3 regions of the Paenibacillus sp. OSY-SE genome follow, and region 2 is predicted to be linked to each of the others. Evidence: predicted binding sites of a transcription regulator. Region 2 holds the regulator's gene; each other region holds the start of a gene.
What was found. The regulator Rex, encoded in region 2, represses fermentation and respiration genes when NADH is low (regulators of the CRP and FNR family bind a similar motif). The targets are predictions, from matches to a motif close to TTGTGAAATATTTCACAA.
Positions count from the first base shown of each region.

Region 1: the regulator Rex is predicted to act here: its motif matches at 2,971-2,988, upstream of A372_RS0108425 (formate/nitrite transporter family protein).
Region 3: the regulator Rex is predicted to act here: its motif matches at 2,469-2,486, upstream of A372_RS0117470 (flavocytochrome c).

Region 1 is NZ_ALKF01000164.1:35,783-40,740, reverse strand. It holds gene A372_RS0108435 (beta-N-acetylhexosaminidase) at 1-1,171, opposite strand, end outside; gene A372_RS0108425 (formate/nitrite transporter family protein) at 1,958-2,827, opposite strand; gene A372_RS0108420 (NAD(P)/FAD-dependent oxidoreductase) at 3,105-4,550, opposite strand; purine riboswitch at 4,648-4,747, opposite strand.
Region 2 is NZ_ALKF01000184.1:61,972-66,929, reverse strand. It holds gene A372_RS0116055 (hypothetical protein) at 1-406, opposite strand, end outside; gene A372_RS0116050 (cell wall elongation regulator TseB-like domain-containing protein) at 649-1,170, opposite strand; gene A372_RS0116045 (amidohydrolase) at 1,187-2,497, opposite strand; gene A372_RS0116040 (redox-sensing transcriptional repressor Rex) at 2,494-3,141, opposite strand; gene dinG (ATP-dependent DNA helicase DinG) at 3,150-4,958, opposite strand, start outside.
Region 3 is NZ_ALKF01000187.1:37,927-42,884, reverse strand. It holds gene A372_RS0117475 (ATP-binding cassette domain-containing protein) at 1-583, shown strand, start outside; gene A372_RS0117470 (flavocytochrome c) at 761-2,305, opposite strand; gene A372_RS0117465 (MerR family transcriptional regulator) at 2,602-3,426, shown strand; gene A372_RS0117460 (serine hydrolase domain-containing protein) at 3,492-4,514, shown strand; gene A372_RS0117455 (NAD(P)/FAD-dependent oxidoreductase) at 4,671-4,958, shown strand, end outside.

The DNA.
Region 1 (4,958 bases), on a different contig from region 2:
AGCCAAGCAAAATCGTCATGTGGTTCGTTTCTTGACCGTTATCGCCCCAAGCCGTAGCGAATACTTCCTTAATCCCCTTCGACTTGCAAGCCATGAGCGCCGGATTCGTATTTTGCCACGTCTTGCCGTAGTTCGGACTCATGCTGCCCCATACCCAGACGCCGCCCGCAAATACCGGATCAGAACCAAATTTGCGATGCTTCTCAATGAATTCCTCATAAAAGCCTTGGTCATCGTGATAATAATCCCAGTAGACGAACTGTACGCCCTTCGGAATTTTCTCTACCACTTCCGCTGAGAAATCAATATCGAGATCGTAATAATGTCCTCCATTGTTCATCAATAAATGGAAGTACATATCGCTCCACATCATCGGCTCCAGACCATGCTTGCGCGTAATGTCCATGACACGGTTCAAATGCTCGTTCATAATGTCAAACCGCTCGCGGAAGCCATTCTTGAACAGATAGCGTCCGAGGCCAAGTCCGAAGGCTTCGTCCATGCCGATATGAATGCGCTTGGAACGAAGCGGCTTCGTAACAGCCACGATCATATCTTCGATAAATCGATACGTCTCCTCGGAACCGGCGAGCAGCACGTCCTCCGTATCGCGCAATTCATCCGCGTAATCCCACTTCAGCGCTTGCGCCAGATGGCCCAGCGTCTGTATGCATGGAACGATCTCGATGCCGAACTGTGCAGCATACTGATCGATGTCGTACAATTCTTCGGCGGTATAGCGGCCCCGCATGTAACCAAAATATGGACGTTCTGGTACTTCATACGTATCTTCGGTATAGAGCATGACGCCATTCAAGCCCATCAGAGCCATGGAACGCATCATTTCTTTCATCATATGCACATTCGGAACAGCGTTACGCGAAGCGTCGATCATCGTTCCGTTATAAGTAAATTGAGGATGTTCCGTTATGCTAAATTCCGCCTGCGCACGCGCCTGCTCTACAAAGAGCCCAAGCGCACGGAAGAAGTGAATCTTGTCTTGATAGCGGATCACACCTTGCCCTTGTGAAAGCTTGACTGTGAGAGGACCGTCCCCACGCTCCACGTGCACAGCAATGCCGTCCTCCGCTAGTTCAATACCTAACAGTCGCTGAAGTTCAACCACCCCTTGTGTCAAATCGTCGATGTTGCCTTGCATGTTCAGTTTCATGCCAGTTCCCTCCAAGTGGTCATCATTTCATATCCTGATAGCCTTTTTCTACATGTTGCGCGCGATGCCCGAGCCGGAACGGCTGCGCCTCCTGCGGCACGCCGTGAGCAATACGTCCGTTGCGGAAACGGTTACAGCTTAGTATGCCGCCCACAGCTAATCGAGCCACTGTATTATTGTACTATATGTGATCATTTACAGACAGAGAATAGTAATGGCTCACCTTCCTGTTGCTGCAAAGTTCATTCTTTTAACACGAACCACTGCCTATTCTAGCACATTTCCCAGCTCGCTCAACCGGGGCATATACAGACACGCGCACCGTCTGTCGAATAGTAGGGCATTGACTCTTCATCATGAACGCAATGTTCCGTCGTACAGTGCGCGTTCTAACTGACGGTGATTCACTTCACCCGCCCCTTTGCTCCATTCTCCCCTTCCATCAGAAAGCGACACGTCCAGTGACCACTCTAGTTAACTGCCATCATGAGCGGTCGGTTCATGGCAGGATACGAAACGGAATGTGCCTTATCCTCGATGTTATCCCTCCTGACTGTATGGGAGAATGAACATAAGGGCCATAGCACGGAAGCCCGATATCATGTTTTCGTTTCAAAGGGAAGGGCATGCTGCCTTTCTGAATCAATGGGAGAGTGAAGCAAGGCAAGGGAAGGAACAGGCATACCTTCTTCGGGAAGGGTAACGTGACACTCTAAGGCGAGATACCGAAAAAACCAAGCCGTATAAGGGCTTGGTTCATATGTCAGTTTTTTAATATAAATAGAATTAGCTTATGCTCGCCCCTGCCGTCGATGCCCCCGCAGATGTGGAAGTGCCTGACTGCGCTGGCACAGCTTGCGTCTTCACAGCTGTTTCTTTCTCGGGAACGTTCCGCAAGTAGGTCAAATAATAAGCTCCAGCCACGAAGATGACGCCGCCAGCCAAATTGCCAAGCCAGACCGGAACGAAGTTCACGAAATAGTCTCCCCAGCTATAGTGGCCTTCGAATATGGCCGCCGGAATGACGAACATATTAGCCACAACGTGCTGAAATCCGATGGCAACGAATGTCATGGTCGGGAACCATATCCCCATAATTTTGCCGCTGAAGCTCTTGGCCCCGTAAGATAGCCAGACTGCCAGCGCAACAAGCCAGTTGCAGCCAATACCGGATATGAATGCTTGCAGGAAGCTGTCGTGCAGCTTATGCCCCGCCACTGCCACCGTCTTTTCCAAGTAAACCCCAGATGCCGTCAGACCGACGATATGCCCGAAGAAATACGCAACGAACAGCGCTCCTACAAAGTTGCTCAATGTAATGACGATCAGATTGCGCATCATTTCGCCCGTAGAAATGCGGCCTTTCATACGTGCCAATGGCACTGCCATCATGTTGCCTGTCAGCAGTTCCCCGCCTCCAAGCAGAACGAGAATGAGCCCCACCGGGAACAATGACGCTCCGATTAAGCTGTTGATGCTGCCCCATTCTTGAGGCGCATCTGCGGTTACACGAATATATAGCAAGTACCCGAGCGCAATGAACGCTCCGGCAAGAAATCCAAGGATAATCATCGCCGAGAGCGGATTTCTCGCTTTCACAACACCGGTCTCTACCGTCGCCTCTGCAATCTGCTGCGGCTTTAAATAGCCAGCCATATGAATCCCCCCTGTACACCAATACAGATATGCCTGATTCTGTCATGTCAAGAAAATCTGCAGCCGTTCCTCTCTTTTTCGAGCATCATGTGCATGAGAAGTTCCGGTTGCAAGTTCATTGTAACGAAGTGTTTCAGACGATGTTGTGCAATTTATCACAAAGATTGCTTCAAAGATGTACCATTTTATTCACAAGTCGCAACGGTGCTCCCCATACCGAATAGGCCTGCGAGCGTATAACGCCTGCAAGCCTGTTGAACGTACTTTGTTGCCTATATTAGATGAAGGTTCCTTCGCGCTTCTCCATAATACTGCGGGCGATATGAACGCCTGCCGCCCCGGCTTGCGCCAGTCCGCGGGTCGTTCCCGCACCGTCTCCACCACAATATAGCCCCGCGATTTCCGATTCAAACGTCTGGTCCAGCTTCGGCCGGGCAGAATAGAACTTCGCCTCCACCCCATAGAACAGCGTATGTTCCGAAGCGATGCCTGGCGTTACTTTATCCAGTGCCTCCACCATCTCCACCAAACTTTTCATCGTGTTGTATGGCAAGACGAGGCCCAAATCACCCGGAACCGCTTCTCTCAAGGTCGGCTCAAGGAAGCCTTCCTTGATGCGGTTGTCCGTGGAACGGCGTCCGCGCATAATGTCGCCGAATTTCTGTACAATGACGCCCCCGTTGGACAGATCATTCGCCCGCTTGCAGATCTCGCGCGCGTATTCGTTCGGCTTGTCGAACGGCTCCGTGAACTTATGCGAGACGAGCAGCGCGAAGTTCGTATTGGCGGAGCCGAGCTTCGGGTCTTTGAAGGAATGACCATTTGCACACATAATGCCGCTATGATTCTCCACCACGACGTGCCCTGACGGATTACTGCAAAAGGTGCGGACCTGTGTCCCGACGGACGTATTGAATATGAATTTCCCTTCATATAAATGCTCGTTAATTTCACGCATAACAACATCGGATGTCTCCACGCGCACGCCGACATCCACTTGGTTGTTGAACATCTTCAGGCGGCGCTTCTTCAAGATTTCCGTCAGCCACGCCGAACCGTCACGTCCGGGGACGATTACGACCTGAGCAGCCTCATGGGTGTCTCCATTCTTCATCTCGATGCCTGTCACCACATGGCGGCCGTCCTGCTTGACGGTGACGATGTCGGCCACTTCCGCCTTGTACACCATATCAATGCGCGGGCGCAAATATTCATATATCGATTTCATAATTTCCAAGTTCTGCTCGGTACCCAGATGGCGCACCTGCGCCCGCAGAAGCTTCAGCCCAGCTGCGTAACCTTGCTGCTCAATGCGGCGAACGGTCTCAGTCGTTGGGTCTGTAATTTCTGGTGTCGCACCATGTTCCAAATTGATGCCATCTACATATTTAATCAAGTCCAACACGTGCGAGGGCGGCAAATAATCGGTCATCCATCCCCCGAACTCGGTTGTAACGTTAAATTTGCCGTCACTGTAAGCTCCGGCACCACCGAACCCGTTCGTGATAGAGCACGCCGGAAGGCAGCCCGCAAATTCCTTCTTGCCAGCAGCCGGCGGGCACATTTGAATCTTCTCCTCCAATATTGGGCAGCTGCGGCGGTAAATATCATGTCCTTTATCCACCAGCATCACTTTCAAATGGGGAGCCTTCAACGTCAGTTCATAGCATGTAAAAATTCCGGCCGGTCCTGCGCCAACGACAATTACATCATATTTGCTCATTGGTTCCTCCTCGATATGCGCGTTGTCTTGGTCTGATTCGTCTCTGTTCCAGGGCCCACAATGATGCGGGCAAAAAAAAATCCTGTTACGTTCAGGTATGCAAAAGCACACCCATCGTAGTCAGGAATTTACGGCTCCTGGTAGAGACCCCCAGACCTTATCTCCAGGGATATACGAACAGGATAAACAAATAAGAGTCCAATCGCTCCTTGCAGTCGCTTTGCTGGCGACATGGATATTGTATCGAACTCTACCGAACATGTCAACAGTTTATCAGCCTAATGTTCGTGATTAAACATTAAAAACAGGCGGAATTCAGTTTCAAACCTTATTTTATATGGATAAAACACGAACGTTTACTCTTTTCCCTGCTTTTACAAGCTTCTTTTCCACGACAACAGACTACTC
Region 2 (4,958 bases):
GCTGCAGCTGCTGCAGACGTGATGGAATTTGACTATATTTTTGATGTACCATCGCTTCAGCGACATCAAACAATGCCTGGGACCACCATTTATCGATTTTCGGCGTGCTATGGTCATTCATATATTCAATAACTACCTTTTTCCCTTTTGCTTGCTTTTCCAAGTCGCCATTCAGCTGCTGAACCAATTCACGGACATCGACACCCGGCTTCGTCTGAATTTGAACCTTCATCGCGTCGGTCTGCCAGTCAACATGATATTGTGTAATCTCAGCATGCTTTTGCACGATCTGTTCCACTGGCTGCTTCACAAAATTAGTCTGATACAACGCCCATCCACCGAACAGTACGGCGCCCGTCACAATCATAATCAGGATGGTAGGCGCGATACGAACTTTTTTCGTCATGCTGAAATACCTCCTCACACTCTAATCTATCTACATGAAAACGGCGCTTGTTGAATACATGAAATATATCATTCAGTACATGTTAGAGTATATCATAGTATATACACTGAAGTTGAATGTAAAGTGTACCATAGCTGCCAATCCCCTTGGCAACAAAAAAAACACCGTATTCTCGCTGCAACGCTTCAATCGCGTCACTTGCAAGAATACGGTGTAATGAGCACTTGACAGGTGGTTCATCGTTATTTATTAGGCAGCCCGTAGATTTCTCCGATCGGTGAACCGTCGGCGAACAGATAAAATTGATAATAATAGCGGTTGGCGCCCTGTTCGTCCGCTCGCTCCAGCATCGCCTGCCATACATATTGCCCGTCTTTATATCCGGGAATAAGCCGTACGATGTGAACCTTGTTATATTGCTCTTTTATTTTTGCTTTCATCGCATCTTTTTTTATTCCTTCAAAGGCGTACATAGATACGACTTTCTTCGGAAACACCCACACCAGTCGTTCTTGGTCTTGTTCATCTTTACCTTCAACAACATAGACAATGTCGTCCCATACGCTCTTCTCGACACCGGATATTTCTGCGAGCTTTACACTATCATTCGCTTGGCGAATGATATCAGCTTCTTTCACTCGCTCATCAGCATTTATATATTGCACATACATATATACGGCAGCAATGAGAAGAATCAGAATAAGAACCGCCAGCGGGATATACCATTTCCATTTGGAACGCCGACGTGTGCGGCTTCTTACCATGAATAAATCCCCCCGCTTATCGCTGCAGCAGCTGCTCGAAGCATTGCTGCGTCTCATGACGGATACGTTCTTCATCTAACGTCAGGCATTCGCCATTCTTCACGACCTGTTCTCCATCAATCCACACATGCTTCACATCTTTAGCCGAAGCGGAGTAAATCATGTGAGATACGAGATCCGTATGTGGAATGAAGTGAGCTTGATCGATATCTACCGCAACCATATCTGCCTTCATACCGACCTCAAGCAATCCTACATCAGGAAGCGAAATCGTCTTCGCCCCGTATACGGTACCCATGCGCAGCGCTTCTGCAGCCGGAATCGCGGTTGGATCTCCCGATACTCCTTTGTGTATAAGCGCAGCAAGCCGCATTTCTTCGAACATGTCTAAGTTATTGTTGCTGGCCGGACCATCCGTTCCGAGAGAGACGACAACTCCTGCGCGCAACAATTCAGGAACCCGAGCTACACCGCTCGCCAACTTGAGGTTGCTGCCTGGATTATGAGACACAGCTACATGGTAGTGAGCCAGAGTCGCAATTTCTTCATCTGTCAAATGTACCCCGTGTGCAATGAACGACGGCCGGGAGAAGAAGCCTAATTTCTCTAAATGAGCAACCGGACGGAGCCCATAATCCTTCACGTTCTGTTCCACTTCCGCCTTCGTCTCCGACATATGTGTATGAAGAGGTAAATCCATATCATGTGCCGCTTGCACGAACTTCTCAATGAATGCCGGCGGACACGTATATGGCGCATGTGGCGCCAGCACGGTTGTAATCCGTCCATTCGCCTTGCCGTTCCAGTCTTTTGCGAATTGAACCGCTTCTTTAAGCTTCGCATCCTGGACGTCTTCAGGACACAGCCCGATTGCGCCGCGCATTAGACAGCCCCGAATGCCAGACTGTTCGCAGACTTTAGCGACTTCATCCATATGATCATACATGTCGACGAACGTTGTGGTTCCGCCCTTAAGCATCTCAACGACGGATAATGCGGTTCCCCAATACACATCCTGTGACGTAAATTTCGCTTCCATTGGCCACATTTTCTCCTGCAGCCACGATTGCAGCACCATGTCGTCACCATACCCGCGCAGGAGCGACATCGCAGCATGACCATGCGTATTGATTAAACCAGGCAGGAAGAACAGACCTTTGCCGTTTATTCTCTCTGCATCACTCGTATCGAACTGCGCGGGAAGTGAATCTCCCAAGTGGACAATTCGATCATTTTCAATAACCATCGTTCCCTTGGTTGAGGTTTGCCCGGATTGAGCATTAAGTACCGCAAAGGCGCCATTTTCAATAATGATTCGCTTTGTCATTGGACTGGAACTTCCTTTCCCTGATCCGTTAAATAATAAGCCAGGCTAAACAAATCCGTTGTGAAATCGGCAGTATGCACGCGCACATGAGACGGAACCTTCAAAATAACAGGCGCAAAGTTCAAAATGGCTTCTACACCGGCTTCGACGAATTGCTCCGCTACATATTGCGCTTCCGCGGCCGGAACCGTAATAATTCCGATACGGATGTGCTGATTTCGAACCGTTGTGATCATTTCGCTCATAGGTTGAACTTTCAGATTATTAATATCCGTGCCAATCTTGGACTCCATGGCGTCGAACACAGCTACGATTTTCATGTTGTCTTTCAAATAGACCGTGTAATTGCACAACGCATGCCCCAGTTTACCGGCACCGACCAGGCCAACGTTAATAATTTGGTCCAGCTTCAATATATGACGGATTTGCTGTATTAAATAAGATACGTCATAACCAATGCCTTTGCGTCCAAAATCTCCAAAATAAGCCAAGTCCTTGCGGATTTGCGCTGGATTTAAATCCAGCTTCTGGCCCAAATCCTGAGAAGAAACTGTCAATACTTCACGCTGCTTCAGTTCTATCAAATGACGCAAATAGACCGGCAGACGTCGAACAACAGCTTCAGATATTTTTAATGTTTTCATATCTTAAATCAAGTCCCCTCATCGCTCTTCAACGTCTTTTGATTATCGTCCAACCACGTTTCAATGCGCGGAACCAACTGCTCTGCAGCCATGTGCTCCATCTTTGGTCCCGGCAAGGAATATAAAAAGTGCTTGCCATAGCTTGTTTCGATCACGCGCGTATCATAGATGATGACAATTCCCTTATCCTGCGAGGTCCGCACCAATCGGCCGAATCCCTGCTTAAAGCGGATAACGGCTTGCGGCACGGAATACTTCCGGAATGGATTCTGATTTTGCCGTTTCAGCCGCTCTGATTTTGCCTCGACCAACGGGTGGTTCGGCGGCTGGAACGGAAGTCGAACAATCGCCAAGCACGTGAGTGCATCTCCAGGAATGTCCACCCCTTCCCAGAAGCTGCTCGTCCCCAGCAAGACGGAAGCGGATTGCTCCCTGAACCTGCGGGTCAGCTTGCTGCGGTTACCGCTGTCAATGCCTTGTCCAAGCACGTGAATCCCGTGAACGCTCAGCGCTTCCTTCAAAGGCGCATATACATCCCGCAGCATGCGATACGAGGTGAAGAGCACAAGCATTCGTCCTCTCGTTACTTGCGCGACATCCGCTATCGATTGCGTCAACATCTGGTTGAACTTTGCATCTGATGCGCCCTTTACGCTCGGGAAATCACGTGGGATAACGACTAATGCCTGTTCCCGGTAATTAAACGGTGACGGTAATATGACCGTGTGCAGCCGTCCATCCCGCTCCGCATCCTTCAGCCCGATTTGTTCTGCCACGAACTGGAATGATTTATCGACCGACAGCGTAGCCGATGTCAGAATTACACTTTTCTTCGGTTCAAAAAAATACCGTTTCAGTGCATCACTCACATCGACCGGGACTGCGTACATATGCATCGATTTATGCTTGAACTGGGAATTCCCTTCCATCCAGTAGACCGTTTCCGGGTCTTTCCCCTGCATAAAGTTGCGGAATTCATCCCGAACTAGGCCCAATTCTTTGAACAATCCCGTCACGTCCACGACAACGCCCTGAATTTCATCGTCATCGTAATCCTTCCATTCGTTGGCCAGCTTCTCTCCTGACCGAACAATATCGCTAAGCCGGACATGGATGTCGCTTTCCAGCTCGGTGATGCCGGCCCAAGCTTCTGGACGTTCGCCCGACGGCAACCGGAATACCGTCTGCCCGGCGGCTTCGGCTTGTCCGTTCTCAGTCGGAGGAAGCAATTGGAACAAGACTTCATTCAAACGGTCCCATTGTTCCTTCACGTCGACGATTTGCGTGAGCAGCTTGTCGATTCCTTCTGCCCAGATAAGCGCTTTCTCGTGACCGGATAGGCGGAGCCGCATCTGAAGCAAGATCAATGCTCCATTCTTGCTGTCTTTGAATAGCCGCGTTAACGGATGAATGAGTGAAAAATATTGCAAATGGATGCCTAGATGTTTGCCTGCCGTCTCTTCAAAATGATGAGCCTCATCTATGACCAAGTGTTCATAGGTAGGCAACAGACGATGTTCGGCAATGACATCGGTGAACAGCAGAGAATGGTTCGTTATAATAATGTCCGACAAATTCGCTTCATTCTTCGCCCGATGATAGAAGCAGCGCCGGAACCACGGGCAAGCCCGGTTCAGACAAGAGTCGCTATCACTGGACACCGTATCCCAGAAATCTGGACCTTTGTGGACCAAATGCAGCTCCTCATCATCGCCATGCTCCGTCTGGCTTAGCCAGACGAGAAACTGAGCAGCGGTTATGCTGTCGTCACGCGCATGAACGAACTCTCTATGATTTATTTTATGTTCAAATTTTCT
Region 3 (4,958 bases), on a different contig from region 2:
ATGTGAATCATGTGGTGGATCCGGAAGTGTGGAACTCAATCTATCCTTTATGGATAAATTGGAGGTGGAATGCAGCGATTGTCAAGGTAGCCGTTTCAAACAAGAGGTGCTCCAATACTTGTACAATGGCAAAAATATTGTTGAGATCATGGAGATGTCCGTGGTCGATGCTTTGGAATTTTTTGAAGCGAAAGACATTCGGAGAAAGTTAAAAAGCCTGGAGACAGTCGGTCTTGGCTATCTCTCGTTAGGGCAGCCGCTGGACACGTTATCCGGTGGGGAATGCCAACGGCTCAAGCTGGCAAAGGAACTAAACACAAAGGGGAACATCTATATTCTTGATGAACCGACGACCGGATTGCATATGTCAGATGTCTCCAATATCCTGAGGATCATCAATAAATTCGTGGAGAAGGGCAATACCGTTGTTGTCATTGAACATAACTTGGACGTAATCCGGAATAGTGATTGGATCATTGACTTGGGCCCAGATGGTGGTACTGGTGGCGGAGAAATCTTATACGAAGGGCCACCACTGGGTATTCTGGATTGTAAGCGATCGGTTACAGCGCAATATTTATAATGTGGCTATCAGTGAAGTAAAACGTGACAATAATGTAATTGCCATAGAAAAACAAGACGATGATTTACACCGTATTTTCCAATCCGTTCGGCGCGACTTGGTTATATAGCTGACAGTTTATATAAGGGAGCTCACCCGCTGTACGCTGCGGAGCTCCCTTTTATCAGTTTTAATCTCTTATTTTACCGTTTTGGCGTATTCAGAGGACTTAATACCGGCTTGACGTCCGAATATGATGATTTCCGCGACTGAATTACCACCGATTCGGTTCTCTCCGTGCAGACCTCCAGTAACTTCACCCGCGGCAAAAAGACCCGGAATCGTTTTTCCGTCTTTGTCCAACACTTCCGTATTCGTGTTGATTCGCACACCGCCCATCGTGTAGTGAATTCCTGGGCCGATTTTGATGGCGTAGTACGGCGCAGCGGTAAGGTCATGATCCATTCCCGTCTTTCTGCCGAACTCGGCGTCTTTCTTATTTTTTACCGCACTGTTCCAGCTATCGAGGGTCTTTTGTAATTGATCCGCCGGTACGCCGATTTCTTCAGCCAGCGCCTTGATTTTGTCCTTTGTCTTCACAAAGCCCATTTTTTCATATTGTTCGACGGCTTTGGAGCGTGATTTGACGCCTGAATCGAATACAAGGAAAGCGTTTTTCTCCGGCAGCTTAGTGATCGCCTCGGTTACGCTGTCACGAGCAGCCATTTCGTTAATGAACCGTTTGCCTTTGCTCGTTATGAGAATTGCGCCTTCACCGCGTACCGCTTCGCCGATGAGGTAGGAGTTTTCCTGCTGCACCGTCGGGTGAACCTGGATCTGTTCCATATCGACTGTGTTGCCTCCCATTTTTTCGATCATTTTTATGCCGTCGCCGGTGCTTCCTTTTTGGTTCGTCGTCACATAGCCTTCTAGATCTGGCCGAACCTTGGCGATGATGTCCATGTTGGCGCCAAATCCTCCAGCCGTGATCACGACGGATTTCGCAGCGATCGTTTTTTCGCCATTCTGACCGAAGACAACTTTCACCCCGTTCGCTTTTCCATCTTGTTTCGTAATTTCTTTGACATTGGCATTGACAAATATCGGGATGCTCTTCTCTTGAACGTTCTTCAGTAAGCCGGTCACAAGATACTGGCCAACGGCGGAACCATCTTTAGGACGGTGGGTCCGTTTCTCGCTCATGCCGCCCGTGATCGTGATATTGTTCAATGTGATGCCGATGGAATCCAGCCACTCGATGGCTTTGGCTGACTTGTCGACGAAAAAGTGAAGCATATCCTTATTGTTCGTGTTATGTCCACCTTTTAATGTCTCTTCGTAAAATAAATCATTATTGTCCGAAATGCCCTGCTCCTTTTGGAATTTCGTTTCCGATGCGTTCATGCCGGAAGACGATTTGCTTGTATTGCCGCCTGCAACCGGCATTTTCTCGAGAATGACTGGATTCATGCCTGCGGCTTTGGCTTCAAGCGCGGCAGTCATGCCTGCGCCGCCCGCGCCAACGATCACGATGTCGTAACTGTTTTTTAGCTCCTCAAGCGGCGTATAACTCGCCATCGATGCACCCGACGTAGCATCTTTTTTCCCTTTATCCTTCTCTTTTTGCGCAGTGTTGTTCGTGCCCGCGTTCTTCTCCGGTTTCTTGCTTACGTTTCCGCATCCTGATAGGATGAGCAGGATGGAGAGCAGAAGAATCAGGGCAATGTTTGATTTTTTTCGCATCATGTAATCCTCCACTATTGAATTTCTACTGTCTCTAGGATGAACATAAGGAGCCTAACCCCCAAAGAGTGCCCTTCCGTCTGCTACGGTAAAGTCTCCGGGGTTGCTCTGGACTCTCTTGCAATTCATCACATATAGCATGTCAATTTCCACTTTTTATTATTTGTGAAAATCTCCAAACTCAATACTTTTGCATTTGACTTTTCCATTAGGGGAAGGTGTACAGTGAAATGGAACAAAGATCGAAATGGAAAGCATGTAGTCCGTGTAAAACTACGAAGAATGGAGGTGACCTCTTGCTATCGATTGGAGAATTCTCAAAGATATGCGGAGTATCTACAAAAACGCTTCGATATTATGATGAAATTGGATTAATTCATCCTGATGAGATAAATCCTGAAAGCGGTTATCGGTATTATTCCATCCGGCAACTAAAAAAGATGCTCTTTATTAACCGATTGAAATCTTATCATTTTTCTCTGGAAGAAATTAAATCCATTCTGGAATGGGAAGAGGATCAATCCGAAGAGATTCTTTGTTCCGCCCTTAATCGCAAGAGAAGGGAAATACTGCAAGAGCTGAATGCTCTTGAACATATCCTCAAACAAATGACTCATGATATTTTAACTTTAGAGAAGGGCACACCGATTATGTCATACCTTGACAATATAGAAGTACAACTTGTTGAAACCCAGCCAATGAATATCCTTTATATGCGCCGGATGATGAGTAGCGATGACTATGTTGCAGGATATGGAACGCATTTCAGCAGGCTGTATGAAAAGATTGCTGCTGAAAAACTCACCTTGCTAGGTACTCCAATGACGATTTATCACAGCCCTGAATACAATCCTGCCGGCAATGATACAGAGTTTGCTATCCCGATAGAGGAGGCTGTAAAGGGAACGAGAGATTTGCCTGGAGGCCTTTGTGCGAAGTCTGTTGTAAAGGGTTCATATGCAGAATTGACATCGGTATATGCCAAGCTGAGGGAATGGGTAGAACATGAAGGATATGAATTGGTGAAATCACCATATGAAGTCTATGTAACCGACCCTAATCAAGCCACTGTTCCTGAGGATATGGTTACCGAGGTGTATTTTCCTGTAAAGAAAAAATAGTAGCAAGACCTGATATTTTCCTTAACGCTCGCTAAAAAAACTCTTTAAGAGAGGTACTACCTATAATGAACATAAACAACTGGCCAACGACAGAATGGCAAGCCGCAGAGCCGGCAACCTTGAGAATAGACTCTGTAAAGCTGTCAGAGCTTGAACCTATGATAAAAGCCGAGTACAGCAATATAAACGGTATTGTTGTTGTGAGAAATGGATCTATTGCTTATGAAAGATATTATAATGGCTATGGCCCGGATGATACGCACCATGTGGCATCTGTAACGAAAAGTATAATATCTGCCCTTATTGGTATTGCCATAGATACTGGATATATTAAAAATATAGATCAGAAGGTGCTGGATTTTTTTTCCGAATATGTACCCGATGCTGCTGATAAGCAGAAACGAGAAATCACCATACGCCATCTTCTCACGATGACGGCTCCTTATCCATTTGAGGACTGGCACGAGCCACTGGACAAGATGTGTATGCAGCCTGACTGGGTAACGTATACGCTGGATATGCTAGGCCAAAAAGGAAGTATTGGAGCTTTTAAGTATTCCACCGCAGGGGCGCATCTGCTTTCAGCCATCATCACTCGCAGCACAGGACAAAGTGCCCGTGAGTTTGCCAACGAACACTTATTTAAACCGATCGGCATGAAAGAAATCCCGGATTATGAAATGAAATCATTTGGGTTTGATGATTTATTCGGGAAGAATGTGAAAGGGTGGGTGAAAGACCCAAACCGTAACTCCACAGGAGGCTGGGGACTTACGCTAAGTCCTCGTGATATGGCACGTTTTGGTTTGCTATATCTGAATTATGGCATTTGGGACAATAATCAAATTATTTCGGGGACATGGATTGACGAATCAACAACGATGAACCCCAATCATTACGGTTATCTATGGTGGTTACGCGAAGAGGACGGGGATTTTGCATACTTAGCACTAGGCGATGGCGGTAATGTCATTTGTTGCATTCCAGACAAAGACCTAGTCGTAGCCATTGCATCCGAATTCATCATGAATCCTCGTGATAGATGGACACTGATTAAGGAATGTATTATTCCGGCAGTAATAGACTAAATATTTGATCGCCAAGCTCGACAAAGATGAAGGTGCAGTGGCTAAAATAAGCAGGCTAAATCCTAAAGCAACTTATTTAGAAGTTTTATGTTCAGGCAGTTGCAAAGTTTAGATAATATGTATAATGGATACAAGGAGTTAGGAAAGGGATGTAATATGAAGAAAGTCATCGTAGTCGGAGCAGGAATTCTTGGGGCATCGACAGCATACCAGTTAGCCAAAATGGGGGCGGATGTCCTTATTGTAGACCGCAAAGATCAAGGGCAGGCTACGGATGCCGCTGCCGGCATTATCTGCCCCTGGCTATCACAACGACGTAATCAAGCTTGGTACCAGTTAGCAAAGGCCGGCGCACATTTTTATCCTGGGTTAATTAAAGAACTCAAAAGCGAGGGTGAAACAGAAACAGGCTATGCTCAAGTCGGTGCTCTTTGTATTCATGAT